One region of the Mesorhizobium sp. M1050 genome, then DNA from elsewhere that is predicted to be linked to it. Evidence: predicted binding sites of a transcription regulator. Region 1 holds the regulator's gene; the other holds the start of a gene.

Region 1 (7,393 bases):
CGCACCGCGCTGGGTGGTCATCAAGTCGGTCGCCTACCGCGCCGCGCTATCGGGCATTGTCACCGGCATATTGCTGTCGATCGCCCGTATCTCCGGCGAGACGGCACCACTGCTCTTCACGGCGCTCAACAACCAGTTCTGGTCGAGCAATCTCAACGCGCCGATGGCCAGCCTGCCTGTCACCATCTTCCAGTTCGCTCTCAGCCCCTACGAGGAATGGCAGCAACTGGCCTGGACCGGCGCACTCATCATCACATTGACGGTTCTTGCGCTCAGCATCGTTGCGCGCAGCCTGACCGGACGCAGAGAGGACAAATGAGCCAGATGTTGTCTCCAGACATGACGATCGCCGCCGAGGCCACCGCCAAGGCCAAGATCGAGGTCAAGAACCTCAACTTCTACTACGGCCAGTCGAAGGCGCTGAAGGACATTACGCTGTCCTTGCCGGAGCGCAGCGTCACCGCCTTCATCGGGCCTTCGGGCTGCGGGAAGTCGACGCTGCTGCGCGTCTTCAACCGCATCTACGAGCTCTATCCCAAGCAGACGGCCGAAGGTCAGGTGCTGCTCGACGGCCAGAACGTTCTCGACCGCTCGCAGGACCTCAACCTGCTGCGCACCAAGATCGGCATGGTGTTCCAGAAGCCGACGCCATTTCCGATGTCGATCTATGAAAACATCGCGTTCGGCATCAGGCTCTACGAGAAGCTGAGCAAGTCGGAGATGGACGGCCGCGTCGAGCAGGCGCTGAAGCGCGCGGCACTCTGGACCGAGGTCAAGGACAAGCTCGACGCCAGCGGCCTCAGCCTCTCCGGCGGCCAGCAGCAGCGGCTCTGCATCGCCCGCACCGTGGCGGTGAAGCCGGAAGTCATCCTGCTCGACGAGCCCGCCTCGGCGCTCGACCCGCTGTCGACCGCCAAGATCGAGGAACTGATCGACGAGTTGCAAGCCGACTACACGATCGTCATCGTCACCCACAACATGCAGCAGGCGGCGCGCGTATCGAAGCAGACGGCCTTCATGTATCTGGGCGAGCTGGTCGAGTTCGACCGCACCGAGAAGATCTTCACGTCGCCCCGCGAGAAGCGCACGCAGGACTACATCACCGGCCGCTTCGGCTGAGCTCAGGCATACGAGGAACAGGATCATGAGCGAACACACAGTCGCTTCTTTCGACGAGGATCTCGGTCAGATCAGCAAGCTCATCAGCGACATGGGCGATCTCGCCAGCTCGATGGTCGGCGGTGCGACCAAGGCGCTCTTGAATTCCGACAACGCCTTGGCACAGCGCGTCGTCTCCGATGATGCGATCATGGACGCGCGCCAGCGCGAGCTCGACGACCGCGCAATCACGCTGATCGCCAAGCGGCAGCCGATGGCCGATGATCTGCGCCATGTCGTCGGTTCTATCCGCATGGCCGGCGATCTCGAACGCATCGGCGACCTTGCCAAGAACATCGCCAAGCGTGTCGGCACTGTCGGCCTCAGCGTCACGCCGCGCGACCTTTCGCACTCGATCGATGGAATGGCACAACTGGTGCTGATCCAGGTGCAGGGCGTCATCGAGGAATATGCGGCGCGTGACGCCGCCGCGCTGGCGAAACTGCGTGCCGACGACGAACGCATCGACGTCAAATACACCTCCGTGTTCCGCGAGCTTCTCACCTATATGATGGAAGACCCGCGCAACATCACCGCGTGCACGCATCTTTTGTTCTGCGCCAAGAACCTCGAGCGCATCGGCGACCATGTCACCAACATCGCGGAAAATGCCTATTATGTTTTGACCGGCACGCAGCTGCCGGCCAATCGTCCGAAACAGGACGAGACGACAATGTCCGCGCCCGCGGCATGACGACAGGGGTAACCAGCCGATGATCGCGCCACGCATCATGGTGGTGGAGGACGAGGAGCCGCTAGGCGTGCTGCTCCGTTACAATCTGGAGTCCGAGGGCTATCAGGTCGAGGTCGTGACGCGCGGCGACGAGGCCGAGATCCGGCTGCAGGAGAACGTGCCCGACCTTCTGGTGCTCGACTGGATGGTGCCGGCGGTCTCCGGCATCGAACTCTGCCGGCGCCTGCGAATGCGTCCCGAGACCGAGCGGCTGCCGATCATCATGCTGACCGCGCGCGGCGAGGAGAGCGATCGCGTGCGGGGCCTCTCGACCGGCGCCGACGATTATCTGGTCAAGCCGTTTTCGACACCGGAGTTCATGGCCAGGGTCAAGGCGCTGCTGCGCCGTGCCAAGCCGGAACTGCTGTCCAGCGTGCTGAAGGTCGGCGACATCGTGCTCGATCGAGAATCGCACCGGGTCTATCGCAAGAAGAGCGAGATCCGGCTCGGGCCGACCGAATTCCGCCTGCTCGAATTCATGATGCGCCATCCCGGCCGCGTGTTCTCGCGCAGCCAGCTGCTCGACAACGTCTGGGGCGAAACGATCTACATCGACGAACGCACGGTGGACGTGCATGTCGGGCGGCTGCGCAAAGCCGTCAACAACGGCCGCATGCCCGACGTCATCCGCACCATTCGGGGCGCAGGCTACTCGATCAGGGAAGACTAGCCGATAGATCGGAACCAAGGTTCAAACTTGATCAGCAGGTGGTCGCCAATGGCCACGCGATCCAGACATTCAAGCAGGCGGGATCGAAGTTTTAACTGCCCTTCGCGGTCGCGGGCTCGGCGCGTACCTTGACTGGCTGGCGATTGCCCTCCGATCTCCCAATTCGCTTTTCTGCCAGGCTGGCCGCAGGAAGCACGGCCCGTGACACGCTTTAGTTGGTCACATTGCTATCTTGCCCGCAGAACTCCGATCAAAGTCACGCGCATCAAGAAACAATTTGAACTAATATGGCTATGTGCCCGCTAGAGGATGTGGTTTCGCATAAATGCGCAATTTTATTAAAAATTTTATCCGACTAAGAGCGAGTTTCCCTCTTCTTTATTGATTGTATGTGCTCCGAATAGTCAATACGATCTTGGATCTGATGACGATTCCGCGGGAACGATCTCGTTCTTTGCAACGTTGCTTTGAAAGCGGTCGCCGGACCCTGCGCCGAATGATTTGACCAGGTCGGACACTAAGAGGAAGGATTTCTGATGAGCACGGTCTTAAACGCCAAAGGTATTCCTCTTCCCTACACCGGCGCGTCCAGTCATTGGTTCTCGGCAACCGGAGCCGGGGCCGAACTGCATGGCACCTCAGGCAACGACTCCTTCTGGGGAGACACCGGCGTCAATGTCACGATGTACGGTGGCGCCGGCGACGACTATTATCATCTCTATTCCACCAACAATAAGGCGGTCGAAGATCCCGGGGCAGGGATCGACACGATCGACACCTGGATGAGCTACAAGCTCCCCGACAATTTCGAGAACCTGGTCGTTACCGGCGCCAATCGATATGCGTTCGGAAATGCGTTGGACAACATCATCAAGGGCGGGTCGGGTCATCAGACGCTGGATGGCGGCAAGGGAAATGATGTCCTGATCGGCGGTGACGGCGCCGACACTTTCGCCATCTCCAAAGGAAATGGAAGCGATCTTATCTTCGATTTCGGTGCGACCGATGTGGTGCGCCTTAACGGCTATGACTTCACTTCGTTCGATGCCGTCCGTTCGCAGATGGTTCAGGTGGAATCGAACGTGACGCTGAACGTCGGATCTGACGAGATCCTGGTGTTCAAGAATACGACTATCGACAAGTTGCAGCCGACCCAGTTCGAACTGCCGATAGACAAGTCCGGAATGACGCTGTCCTTCTCCGACGAATTCAACACGCTGAGCCTTCGGGACGGGCAGGACGGCACCTGGAATTCCAATTTCTCGTGGGGAGCGCCGAACGGCAGCACATTGAGCAGCAATGGCGAGTTGCAATGGTATATCGACGCCAATTACGGCCCGACGAGTTCCGTCCACCCGTTCAGCGTTGAAAACGGCGTCCTCACCATCACCGCCGCGCAGGCGCCGGAGGACATCAAGCCTCTGATTAACAACTACGAATACACCTCGGGGATACTGACGACCCACGACACCTTCGCGCAAACCTACGGCTATTTCGAAATGCGGGCGGACCTGCCCGAAACGGCCGGAGCCTGGCCGGCCTTCTGGCTGCTTCCGGAAGACGGATCGTGGCCGCCGGAGCTGGACGTCGTCGAAACGCGCGGTCAGGATCCGAACACGCTTTTCATGACAGCGCACACCAATGAGACGGGAGAGCACACGAAGGTTTCGTCCACCGTGAACGTTGCGGACACTGACGGTTTCCACACCTATGGCCTGCTCTGGACAAAGGATGAGCTTGTCTGGACCTATGACGGTGTGAAGGTCGCCCAAGCGGCGACGCCGTCCGACATGCACGACCCCATGTACATACTGGCCAATCTCGCGGTGGGCGGCATTGCCGGCCAGCCTCCTGACCATCTGGCTACTCCAGCGGAGATGAAAATCGACTATATCCACGCCTATACGCTGGACCAACCCTTGGACATGGCAAGCGACCACTCGGTCTAAGCGGCGGCTTCATGTTTGAGGCCATTAGCCGTCAGGGAGCGCGGGGATGATTGGAGAGTCCAGTTTGCAGGCAGTTTTCAGGCGCGCCATCGCCGATGTCGGTGCTTTCTCGTTCCTCATCAACATCCTGCTGTTGGTGATCCCCCTCTATCTCTTGCAAGTCTATGACCGCGTCCTGCCTTCCTACAGCGTCGAGACGCTGTTCTACCTGTCGGCTATCGCGGTTCTCGCGCTCGCCTTTCTCGGTCTCCTCGATGCGGTCCGCTCCATCTACACGCAGCGCGTTGCAGCCACTGTCGACGACAGACTGGGTGCGAGGACATTCGCCGTCTCGCTTGAAGCCAAGTACGCCGGCGGCGCAGCCATGTCTCCACTGCGCGACCTTGCCTCGATATGCGCCTTCATCAGGTCACGCAGTGTGGCGGTCTTGTTTGACCTGCCGTTTGCTCCCTTCTTCCTCACCCTGCTGTACCTCATCCATCCCTTTCTGTTTTGGCTTACGCTGGCAGGGGTTGCGCTGTTGCTTGCGCTGGTCCTGGCAAATCAGCTCGCCGTCGGCAGGAATGACGCTTTGTCCGCGGAACGTTCGGCTGTCGCCAGCCTGTCGGAGCAGGCCTTTGCCCGCAACGCGGAGACGCTGCTCGCCATGGGCATGGTCCAAAACGCGGCGCGCGTCTGGGGCAGGCACGTGGCGGAGGCGCTAATTCTTCATGACCGTTCGTCCACGGCCAACGCGATCTTCAGCGGAGCATCGCGAGCGGTACGCATGATCCTTCAGCTGGCGATACTGGGCGTTGGAGCATGGCTCGTGCTGCAAGGGAAGATGACGGCAGGGATGATCTTCGCGTCTTCCCTGGTGTCGTCCCGCGCGCTGCAGCCGCTCGACCAACTGATCGGTTCATGGCGGCAGATCGTTGACGCCAGACGATCGTGGAAGCGGTTGGACAAGGCGCTTTGCGCCCATCCGGCACATGCGCGAAAACTGACCTTGCCGGATCCGTCGGGCGAAATTGTCGTGCAGGGCCTGATACTTGTCGCGCCGAACGCCACGCCCGGCACCGAACCCATCATCAAGCGACTGAACTTCCAGATCGGCGCCGGCGAAGCGGTTGCGATAATAGGTCCAAGCGGGGCCGGCAAGTCCACCCTGGCAAGATTGCTTGTCGGTGCGATCCAAGCGACCAGCGGCTGCGTCAGGATCAACGGCGCCGACCTCAGAAACTGGGACGAGAAGCAGCTTGGCCGTCATATCGGATATCTCGCTCAGGAGGTGGAGCTCTTTCCCGGATCAATCGCGGAAAATGTCGCCCGCTTTGAACCTGATGCAAGTGACGCCTCTATCGTCGAAGCGGCAAAACGTGCCCAGGCGCATGAACTGATACTGGCGCTGCGCGATGGCTACCAGACCGGAATAGGTCCGTCGGACAGAACACTGTCGGGCGGCGAACGCCAAAGGATCGGGCTGGCGCGCGCCTTTTACGGCAATCCGCGTATTCTTGTGCTGGATGAGCCCAGCACACATCTCGACGGCAGCGGCGAAGCCGCGCTCGAAGACGTGCTTGCCGCGGCGAAAGGAGCGGGCGTTACGACGATCGTGATAACGCACCGCCCTTCGGTCGCCGCAGCCTGCGACCGCGTGATGCTTCTGCGCAGTGGAGTGATCGAAGCCTTCGGTCCAAGCGGCGACGTGTTGCGGCAGCCGATCGCCGGCATCGGCCTTCCCCCGAAGCGCAGCATGGCGGTGACAGGGTCCTTTGCAACGACGATCCGCAGCACCCCTCATAACGTCCGCTTTGGATCCTAGAAGATGGCAGCACAGAGTCTCGTCTGGGAAGGCAAAGCGCGCACCGACATCCGGCGGGTGGCTTTCGCCGGATATGCGGCAACAGCGATATTGATAGGTTGTTTTGGCTATTGGGCGGTCAGTGCACCGTTGTCCGGCGCGGTCATCACGCAAGGCACAATCTCGGCGACAGGCGGAAACATCCTCATTCAGCATCCTGAGGGCGGTATCATTCAAGAGTTGCTCGCCCATGAAGGCGATCGCGTGCAGCAGGCCCAGGATCTGATCCTGCTGGATAGAACGGCCGCGCAAGCCGAGCTCAACCGGCTGACGAGACAGTCGATCGCGTTGAAGGCGAGCGCCTCGCGGCTGGAGGCGGAACGCGACGGATTGGACCAGCTTGCGCCAATCACGGGGGCCGCGCCAGCACCGTTCCAGGACGATTTCGAGATTCTGGTTCGAGAACAGCAGAAGGAATTCAATGCCAGGCTCGCCCGGTTTCGATCGGAACAATCGATCCTCGCGCAGCGGGTTGCCATGCATCGCCAGTCTGTCGTCGGATTGCAAGCCCAGAAACTGGCCGTCCAGCAACAGGCCGAAGTGGTGAAGAAAGAGCTCGGCATCAAGACCAATCTGCTGGACAAAGGCCTCACCAATCGCACTGAATATTCGCAGCTTTTGCGCAGCGAAGCCGATCTCGTCGGGCAGGCAGGGGCGCTGGAGGCAAATCTTGCAGCGGCCAACACCCAGATCGTCGAAGCCCAGGAGCAAATCGAGCGCCTGACCACGCAACGCGTGGAGGAAGCCCTGACGAAGCTCGACGAGGTACGGTCTTCGCTGGCCGACATCGACGAACAGATGCGGGCGTCCGAGGCAGTGCTGCGGCGGACGACGATCAAGGCACCGGCAGCGGGCATCGTGGTGTCGTCCACCTATAATTCCAAGGGCAGCGTGATTGCCCCCGGCGAGAAGATCATGGAGATTCTGCCTACGACATCGGGTCTGGTCGTCGATGCACGGCTGCCGCCGAAAGACATCGACCAGGTTCGTGTCGGCCAGCCGGCAAGACTGCGACTATCAGCGTTGAACATGCGGCTCAC
Region 2 (7,393 bases), on a different contig from region 1:
GTTGATGTCGTCGCCATAGATGGCTTCAGCGGTGGTCAGTGTCTCGCCCTTGGCCTGGCGTTCGGCTTCGTCGGCCGTGCGGGCGATGTTGAGCGTGATCGTGACTTCGACTTCCGGATGCAACGCGATCGCCACATTGGTGAGACCGATGGTCTTGATCGGCTGATTGAGCAGGATCTGGTTGCGGTTGACCGAGAAACCTTCCGCCGTGAGCAGGTCGGCAATGTCGCGGGTCGAAACGGAACCGTAAAGCTGTCCGGTTTCACCGGCGGAGCGAACGGCGATGAAGCTCTTGCCGTCCAGCTTTTCGGCAACCTGGCTGGCTTCCGACTTGCGCTCGAGGTTGCGGGCTTCGAGCTGGGCGCGCTGGCCTTCGAACTTCTTCTTGTTGGCTTCGTTGGCGCGTAGCGCCTTGCCCTGCGGCAGCAGGAAGTTACGGGCAAAGCCGTCCTTTACCTTGACGGTATCGCCCATTTGGCCGAGGCGGGAAACGCGTTCGAGAAGAATGACTTCCATGGTTTTGTTCCTTCGGTTGGGCGCCACTCGATCGGTGAGGTCGACGCCGAATGTCATTGGAACAGGTCAGGAAGCTTGAACGCCTGGGGCGCTGGTGTCGCTGTCCTGCCTGTCGCGGCAGTTAGAGGTTTTTGACCTCAACCCGGGATTTGTTGTTCAACCCTGCGGCGCCCGTCGCCGTGGGAGAAGAGCGGGCGGCAAGCCGCCCGCATGCTAGATAGTGAGCCCGAAAACTGGATCCCGGTTTTCAGAGAGGAGTTTTAGCGAACCACGTAGGGCAGCAGGCCGAGGAAGCGGGCGCGCTTGATCGCCTTGGCGAGTTCGCGCTGCTTCTTCTGGCTGACGGCGGTGATGCGCGACGGCACGATCTTGCCGCGCTCGGAAATGTAGCGCTGCAGGAGACGCACGTCCTTGTAGTCGATCTTGGGCGCGTTGGCGCCGGAGAACGGGCAGGTCTTGCGGCGGCGATGGAACGGGCGCCGGGTCGGGATCTGGTTGATGTCGACCATTATTCTGCACCCCCTTCAAAGCCTTCGCGCGGACGGCGCGGACCACGATCGGCACCGGCGTCGCCGAACGAGCGCGGCGGACGATCGCCACGATCGCCGCGATCACGGTCGCCGAACGAGCGCGGACCACGATCGCCACGGTCGCGATCGCCGAAGCCGCCGCGTTCCGAGCGCTCTTCGCGCTTCTGCATCATGGCCGACGGGCCTTCCTCATTCGCCTCGACCTTGATGGTCAGGAAACGCAGCACGTCTTCGGACAGACCCATCTGGCGCTCCATCTCGTTGAGCGCGGCCGGCGGGCAATTCAGGTCCATCAGCGTGTAGTAAGCCTTCCGGTTCTTGTTGACCCGGTAGGTGAGGGACTTCAGTCCCCAGTTCTCGACCCGGCCGACGGACCCGCCATTCGCGGAGATGACACCCTTGTACTGTTCGACAAGCGCATCGACCTGCTGCTGCGAGAGGTCCTGCCGGGCAAGAAACACATGTTCGTAAAGAGCCATTATGTCTTATGCCTTTCTTCGTTTCTCTCCCGGTTCCCGGCGGCAAAAGCCTCTGCAACTTCTCTGACCCGCAAAATCGGGGAAGAAAGGAGCATGACGAGACGGTCGAGAGCGGAGACACGGGAGGCGGAGGCACTTCTGGCATCACACGGAGGTTTTCGAAAACCTCCGGCCCTCCGTTCAGCCCCCAGCAAGGACCGGCAGATTGCGGGCGTCTATATAGCAATCCGGCTGCAAAGCAAGGGCAGACGACGTTTTACGAGTCGCGCGAGGCCAAAATCAAGCAGCAACCGTGGCCGGAGTTTGTGGTTTGCGCAACTTCGCCTTAACCACAAAGTCACGTGATGGGAGTGGAAATCTCGCCGTAAACGGTCGATTCATTATCGAAGGCGCAAGAACCGGATAAGCCGCGACAAAAAGCAGCAGGCATTTCGGGGGTAAGAATGCTTCTCAAAAAGTTCTGGCGCTCGAAGAGCGCCAATTTTTCGCTTGTAATGGGTCTGGGCCTGCCGGTCATCCTGACAGCCGTCGGTTTCGCAACCGATGTCTCCACCCTCATGCGGGCCAAGAGCGATCTTCAGAATGCCCTCGATGGGGCAAACCTTGCCTCTTCGCATCTTGGCGATCTCGACGTCACCCGCAATGACGCCTTCAACCGTTATTTCCAGGCCAATATCGTCGGGCACGGCGAACTCGGAAATGCGCAGGCGACGTTGAGCGTCGACAAGGGCATCAATTTCATCAAGACAAAGGCGGTTGCCACGGCGGACGTCAATCTGAACTTTGCCTTCCTGTTCGGCAACAGCAAGCACATCGCGGTCGATGCTGCCGCCGTCGAATCAAACAACCAGCTGGAAGTCGTGCTGGTGCTGGACAACACTGGCTCGATGGCCGGCGCGCGCATGACGGCGCTGAGGACGGCGACCAAATCGTTGCTCGATACGCTCGAATCGACAAAATCGCCGACGCGCCAGGTCCGCGCGTCGCTGGCTCCATTTGTTACAGCCGTCAACGTCGACGGTGACGAATTCGACCCGTCCTGGATCGATATGGACGGCAAGTCGTCCACCAACGGCGCTAACTTTCCGACCATCGACGGGAAGCGTCCCAATCACATGGCGCTCTTCAAACAGCTCAAGGAGACTGGATGGACGGAGCCCGGATGGAACGGTACCGGATGGAAAGGTTGCGTCGAGGCGCGACCGGGCCCCTTCAACATTTCCGACACGCCGCCCGATCCGAACAAGCCCGACACGCTGTTCGTTCCGTATTTTGCGCCGGACGATCCGGAAGACGCCCAGATGCCGTCTAGCTCCTACGGCAATTCGGCTAGATACTACAACAATTCCTATCTCGACGACGTCAGCGACAAGGTCAAGCTCGCCAAGAAGAAGACCAACCTTCTCGGCATCGATCTCAGTGATCTCGTCAGCGATGTGTCGACGCCCGGCAAGTCCGACAAGGAAAAGATCGCCAAATATGTTGCCCCCGCCAAGGAACTCATCACCGAGACTGGCTCGCGCATCACCGTTGGTCCCAACCGCTCTTGCCCCACACCGCTCGTCCCCCTCACCAACGATTTTGACAAGCTGCGTAAGGCGGCAAGCGAGATGAACGAGTGGAACGGCTCGGGTACCAATGTTTCTGAAGGCTTGTCATGGGGCATGCGGGTGCTGTCGCCTGGCGCGCCCTATACCGGTGGCGCGCCATGGAAGACGCCTGGCATCAGCAAGATCGTACTATTGCTCACCGATGGCGAGAACGTTGTCTATGGCGCCAGCGAACAGCCGACAAAATCAGACTACACACCCTATGGCTATCTGGCGGGTGGTCGTTTCGGATCGGACAACCAGACGACCGCTGCGCGCAATGTCGACGGCTGGACCAAAAGCGTTTGTACGCAATTGAAGAGCGAGGGCGTGCAGATCTACACAATGGTGCTGCAATCCGACACCGCCGCCAACCGCACGCTTTACAGCGCCTGCGCTTCGGACCCGAGCGACTATTATGCCGTGAACGATCCGACCAAGCTGCCGAATGTGTTCCTGCAGATCGCCAACAAGTTCACGAAGCTGCAATTGACGAACTGAGCTCCCGGCCGAATCGGTCCGGAAGGACAAATCTGTTCAACTCGTATGGGCGACAACCTTGTCGACCGTTTCGGGGAAGAAGTCGGGCGCCGCATTGCGTTTGCCGAACATCATATCGTACTGCAAAAGGCGGAAATCGCGGATCGCCGGGTCGATCTCTTTCTGCCGCGCCCAATCGGGCGTGGCCTCGCCAGCCGGCGTCAGCAACAGGTTGCGGTCGACGACGCGATACCGTTCGCTCATCTGACCCAGGAAGCCGGTGTAGTACGGATGCGTGATGCCGGCCGTCTTTAGGATATGATAGGGCAGGAAGGCCGGGCTGACGGCACCTATGTCTTGAGCCGGCCCGGTGCGATTCGACCAGATGACCAGCGGCGTCTCGTGATGTTCGAGGGCGGCCTCGGGCGACGCTTCCTTGCGCGGCGCGACATTGTCCTTGAGGAACCCGGTTTCGACGTAGACCGGCCCCAGCGGCGGCAGATGGTCGCCGAAGAAGGCGATCACGGTCGGGCGGGAGCGCTTCTTCGCCCATTCGACGAGGCGTTCAAGACCACGATCGGCGTCGGCTGAGCCCTCGGCGTAGCTAAGCAGCGATTCGCGCGCCCATTGGCTGATCGGCGCCTGCACCGTATGCGTCGGATTGTAGTAGCGGTTCGGCTCATAGGGGCCGTGGTTTTGCAGGCTGACGGCAAAGAAGAACACCGGCTCGTCGCTGGCGTCCGCCTCGCTGATGATCTCGTCGGTCATCGCCGCGTCCGATGCCAGCGGCCCGCGCTTTTGCATTGGCGGCAGCGTCTCTTCCGATTTGAAGTCGTTGAAGCCGAAATCAGCATAGACCGCGCCACGGTTCCAGAACCAGTTCGTGCCGGGGTGGATGGCGCGCGCCCGGTAACCCTGGCTCTTGAGGAAGGTTGCCAGCGAAGGCGTCGGCGTGCGCACATATTGCTGATAGGGGATGCTGCCGGCCGGCAGGAACGCATTCGAGAAGCCGGTCAACGCCTCGAACTCGATGTTGGCGGTCATGCCGCCGAATTCCGGCGAGAACATAGAGCCCGAGCGCAGCGCCCGTACATTGGGGATCGGATCTGGCTTGATGCTGACTCCGGGCAGCTTGGTCGGATCCCAGAAGGATTCGCTCATGACGATGATGATGTCGGGCTTCTCTGCCGGTACCGAGGCGCTTACGTCGGGCCTGCCGATCGCGGCAATTGCCTTGTCGGAATAGCCCGGTGGCGCCGAGACATGCGCCATCGGCACGTTGAGGGCAAAGGCCAGCGCAAAACCGTTGGAGGCATAGTTCTCCTTCTGGTCCCACATGATCGGTATGATCTGCAGCCGATCCCTGGTCCAGGAGAAGGTGGCGTAATCCATGATCGAAACGAAGAAGGCGAGCAGCGGCACTGCCAGCGTCAGCCGGGCGAGGCGCCCCTTGCGGCTGAGCGCCGGTACCTTGCGGCGCCACAGCCGCCAGCCGTAGACGAGCAGCGATAGGCCGGCGACGATGCCGACGACCATGGCGAGCGCGGTCATCGGCCGATCGCGCACCAGGAGCGGCAACAGCGCGAAGATCTGGCGGGCATAGAGGAAATCGGTCGGATAGAGCGGATCGCCGAGATAGTGAGATTTCTGGTGACCGACGAAAGCAAGGGAAAGCGTCAGCGGCGCGACAATCATCAGGCTCTGGTGGCTGCGCCCAAGCACCGCATCGAGGCCAACCAGGATCAGCGCAAACACGACAATGGTGGTCCAGCCCGGCTTGAGCGGCTGCAGGAAGAAGGAGACCGTGCCGGCAAAGTCGCCGCGCACGATCAGTTCGATGGCAAACACCAGGATGGCAGCGATGGCCAGGCTGACCAGACCATAGCGCACGACCGGCCATCTCCTGCCCGGCAGGTAGCCGGTGGAGGGGTCGTCTTCCAGGAACTGTGGCGCGGCCTTACCGGCGCGTTTTGAACTCTTTGCCACTTTTGATTTCCCCACCCAGCGACAACACGTCACTCGATTGTCATGGATTTGTCACGCAATGCTAGCGCCTGTAAGCAAAATAAGAAGAGCCAGCAAACGAATCGTGAGCGGTTTTCATCAGGTGTGATCGGCAAAAAGCTTTTCGGAACAGGCACTCGGCGGGTGACACTGCCGTCAGGAAGGATTGAAGTGGCTTGACTTGGCAGCCTGCCTTGCGTCACAGGCAAGCAAAACTCGTCTACCAGGCAAGCAAAACCAACCCTTGGGAGCCCTCGCATGGCCGTTGCATTCACCTTTCCTGGACAAGGCAGCCAGGCTGTCGGCATGGGCAAGGATCTCGCCGACGCCTTTCCGGAGGCGCGCAGGATTTTCCAGGAGGTCGATGACGCGCTCGGCGAAAACCTGACGAAGCTGATCTGGGAAGGACCGGAAGAGACGTTGACGCTGACCGCCAATGCGCAACCGGCGCTGATGGCGGTGTCGCTGGCCGCGATCCGGGCGCTGGAATCGCGTGGTTTGTCGCTGAAAGGCAAAGTCGCCTATGTCGCCGGCCATTCGCTGGGCGAATATTCGGCGCTCGCGGCGGCGGGCTTCGTTTCGGTTGCCGATGCCGCCCGGCTCTTGCGCATCCGTGGCAACGCCATGCAGGCGGCGGTGCCGGCCGGCGAGGGCGCTATGGCGGCGATCATCGGACTGGAGCAGGCCGATGTCGAAGCTGCCTGCGCCGAGGCCGCCCAAGCGTCCGGGAAGGGCTCTGTCTGCCAGGTGGCGAACGACAATGGCGGTGGCCAGTTGGTCATTTCCGGTGCAAGAGCCGCGGTGGAACTGGCGGCAAAACTGTGCACTGAAAAGGGAGCCAAGCGCGCGCTGATGCTGCAGGTGTCTGCGCCCTTCCACTCCGCACTGATGACGCCCGCGGCCGAGATCATGCGCGAGGCACTGGCCAGCGTGACGAAGGCCGCGCCGGTCGTGCCCATCGTCTCCAACGTCACCGTCACCCCGACCGATGACCCCGACGAGATCGCGCGGCGTCTGGTCGAGCAGGTGGTCGCCCGTGTGCGCTGGCGCGAGACTGTGGAATGGCTTGGTGCAAACGGTGTCACCACGCTTTATGAGATCGGCGCCGGAAAGGTGCTTTCAGGATTGGCGCGGCGCATCAACCGCGACATCGCGACCGCGTCGGTCGGCTCAGCGGCCGAGGTCGAGGCGGCGCTGGCGGCGCTTGCATAAAGCGTCATTCGATCCCATCCCTATAAAAGAGTGTTCTTCTCAATCAGGAGACAAAAATGTTCGAATTGACCGGCCGCAAGGCGCTCGTAACCGGTGCATCCGGGGGCATCGGCGAGGCCATCGCCAGGGTGCTGCATGCGCAAGGCGCTATCGTCGGCCTGCATGGCACCCGCGTCGAGAAACTGGAAGCGCTGGCTACCGAGCTTGGCGACCGGGTCAAGCTGTTCCCAGCCAATTTGTCGAACCGTGACGAGGTCAAGGCGCTCGGCCAGAAGGCCGAGGCCGATCTCGAAGGTGTCGACATCCTCGTCAACAACGCTGGCATCACCAAGGACGGGCTGTTCGTGCGCATGTCGGATGCCGACTGGGACACCGTGCTCGAGGTCAATCTGACCGCAGTGTTCAGGCTGACCCGCGAGCTCACCCATCCGATGATGCGCCGCCGCCACGGGCGCATCATCAACATCACCTCGGTCGTCGGCGTCACCGGCAATCCCGGCCAGACCAACTACTGCGCCTCCAAGGCCGGCATGATCGGCTTTTCCAAATCACTGGCGCAGGAGATCGCCACTCGCAACATCAC

What was found. The regulator PhoB, encoded in region 1, activates phosphate uptake and scavenging genes when phosphate is short. The targets are predictions, from matches to a motif close to TGTCATNNANCTGTCAT.
Region 2: NKH57_RS09840 (LTA synthase family protein) is a predicted target of PhoB. The motif match lies at 5,619-5,635, and genes of this name have one in related genera.

Annotation. Positions count from the first base shown of each region.
Region 1 is NZ_JAMYMV010000046.1:15,468-22,860, forward strand. It holds gene pstA (phosphate ABC transporter permease PstA) at 1-319, shown strand, start outside; gene pstB (phosphate ABC transporter ATP-binding protein PstB) at 316-1,119, shown strand; gene phoU (phosphate signaling complex protein PhoU) at 1,145-1,852, shown strand; gene phoB (phosphate regulon transcriptional regulator PhoB) at 1,872-2,561, shown strand; gene eglC (endo-1,3-1,4-beta-glycanase EglC) at 3,098-4,510, shown strand; gene NKH57_RS22695 (type I secretion system permease/ATPase) at 4,575-6,314, shown strand; gene NKH57_RS22700 (HlyD family type I secretion periplasmic adaptor subunit) at 6,318-7,393, shown strand, end outside.
Region 2 is NZ_JAMYMV010000012.1:26,480-33,872, forward strand. It holds gene rplI (50S ribosomal protein L9) at 1-516, opposite strand, end outside; gene rpsR (30S ribosomal protein S18) at 777-1,025, opposite strand; gene rpsF (30S ribosomal protein S6) at 1,025-1,525, opposite strand; gene NKH57_RS09835 (pilus assembly protein TadG-related protein) at 1,969-3,615, shown strand; gene NKH57_RS09840 (LTA synthase family protein) at 3,652-5,580, opposite strand; gene fabD (ACP S-malonyltransferase) at 5,857-6,810, shown strand; gene fabG (3-oxoacyl-[acyl-carrier-protein] reductase) at 6,867-7,393, shown strand, end outside.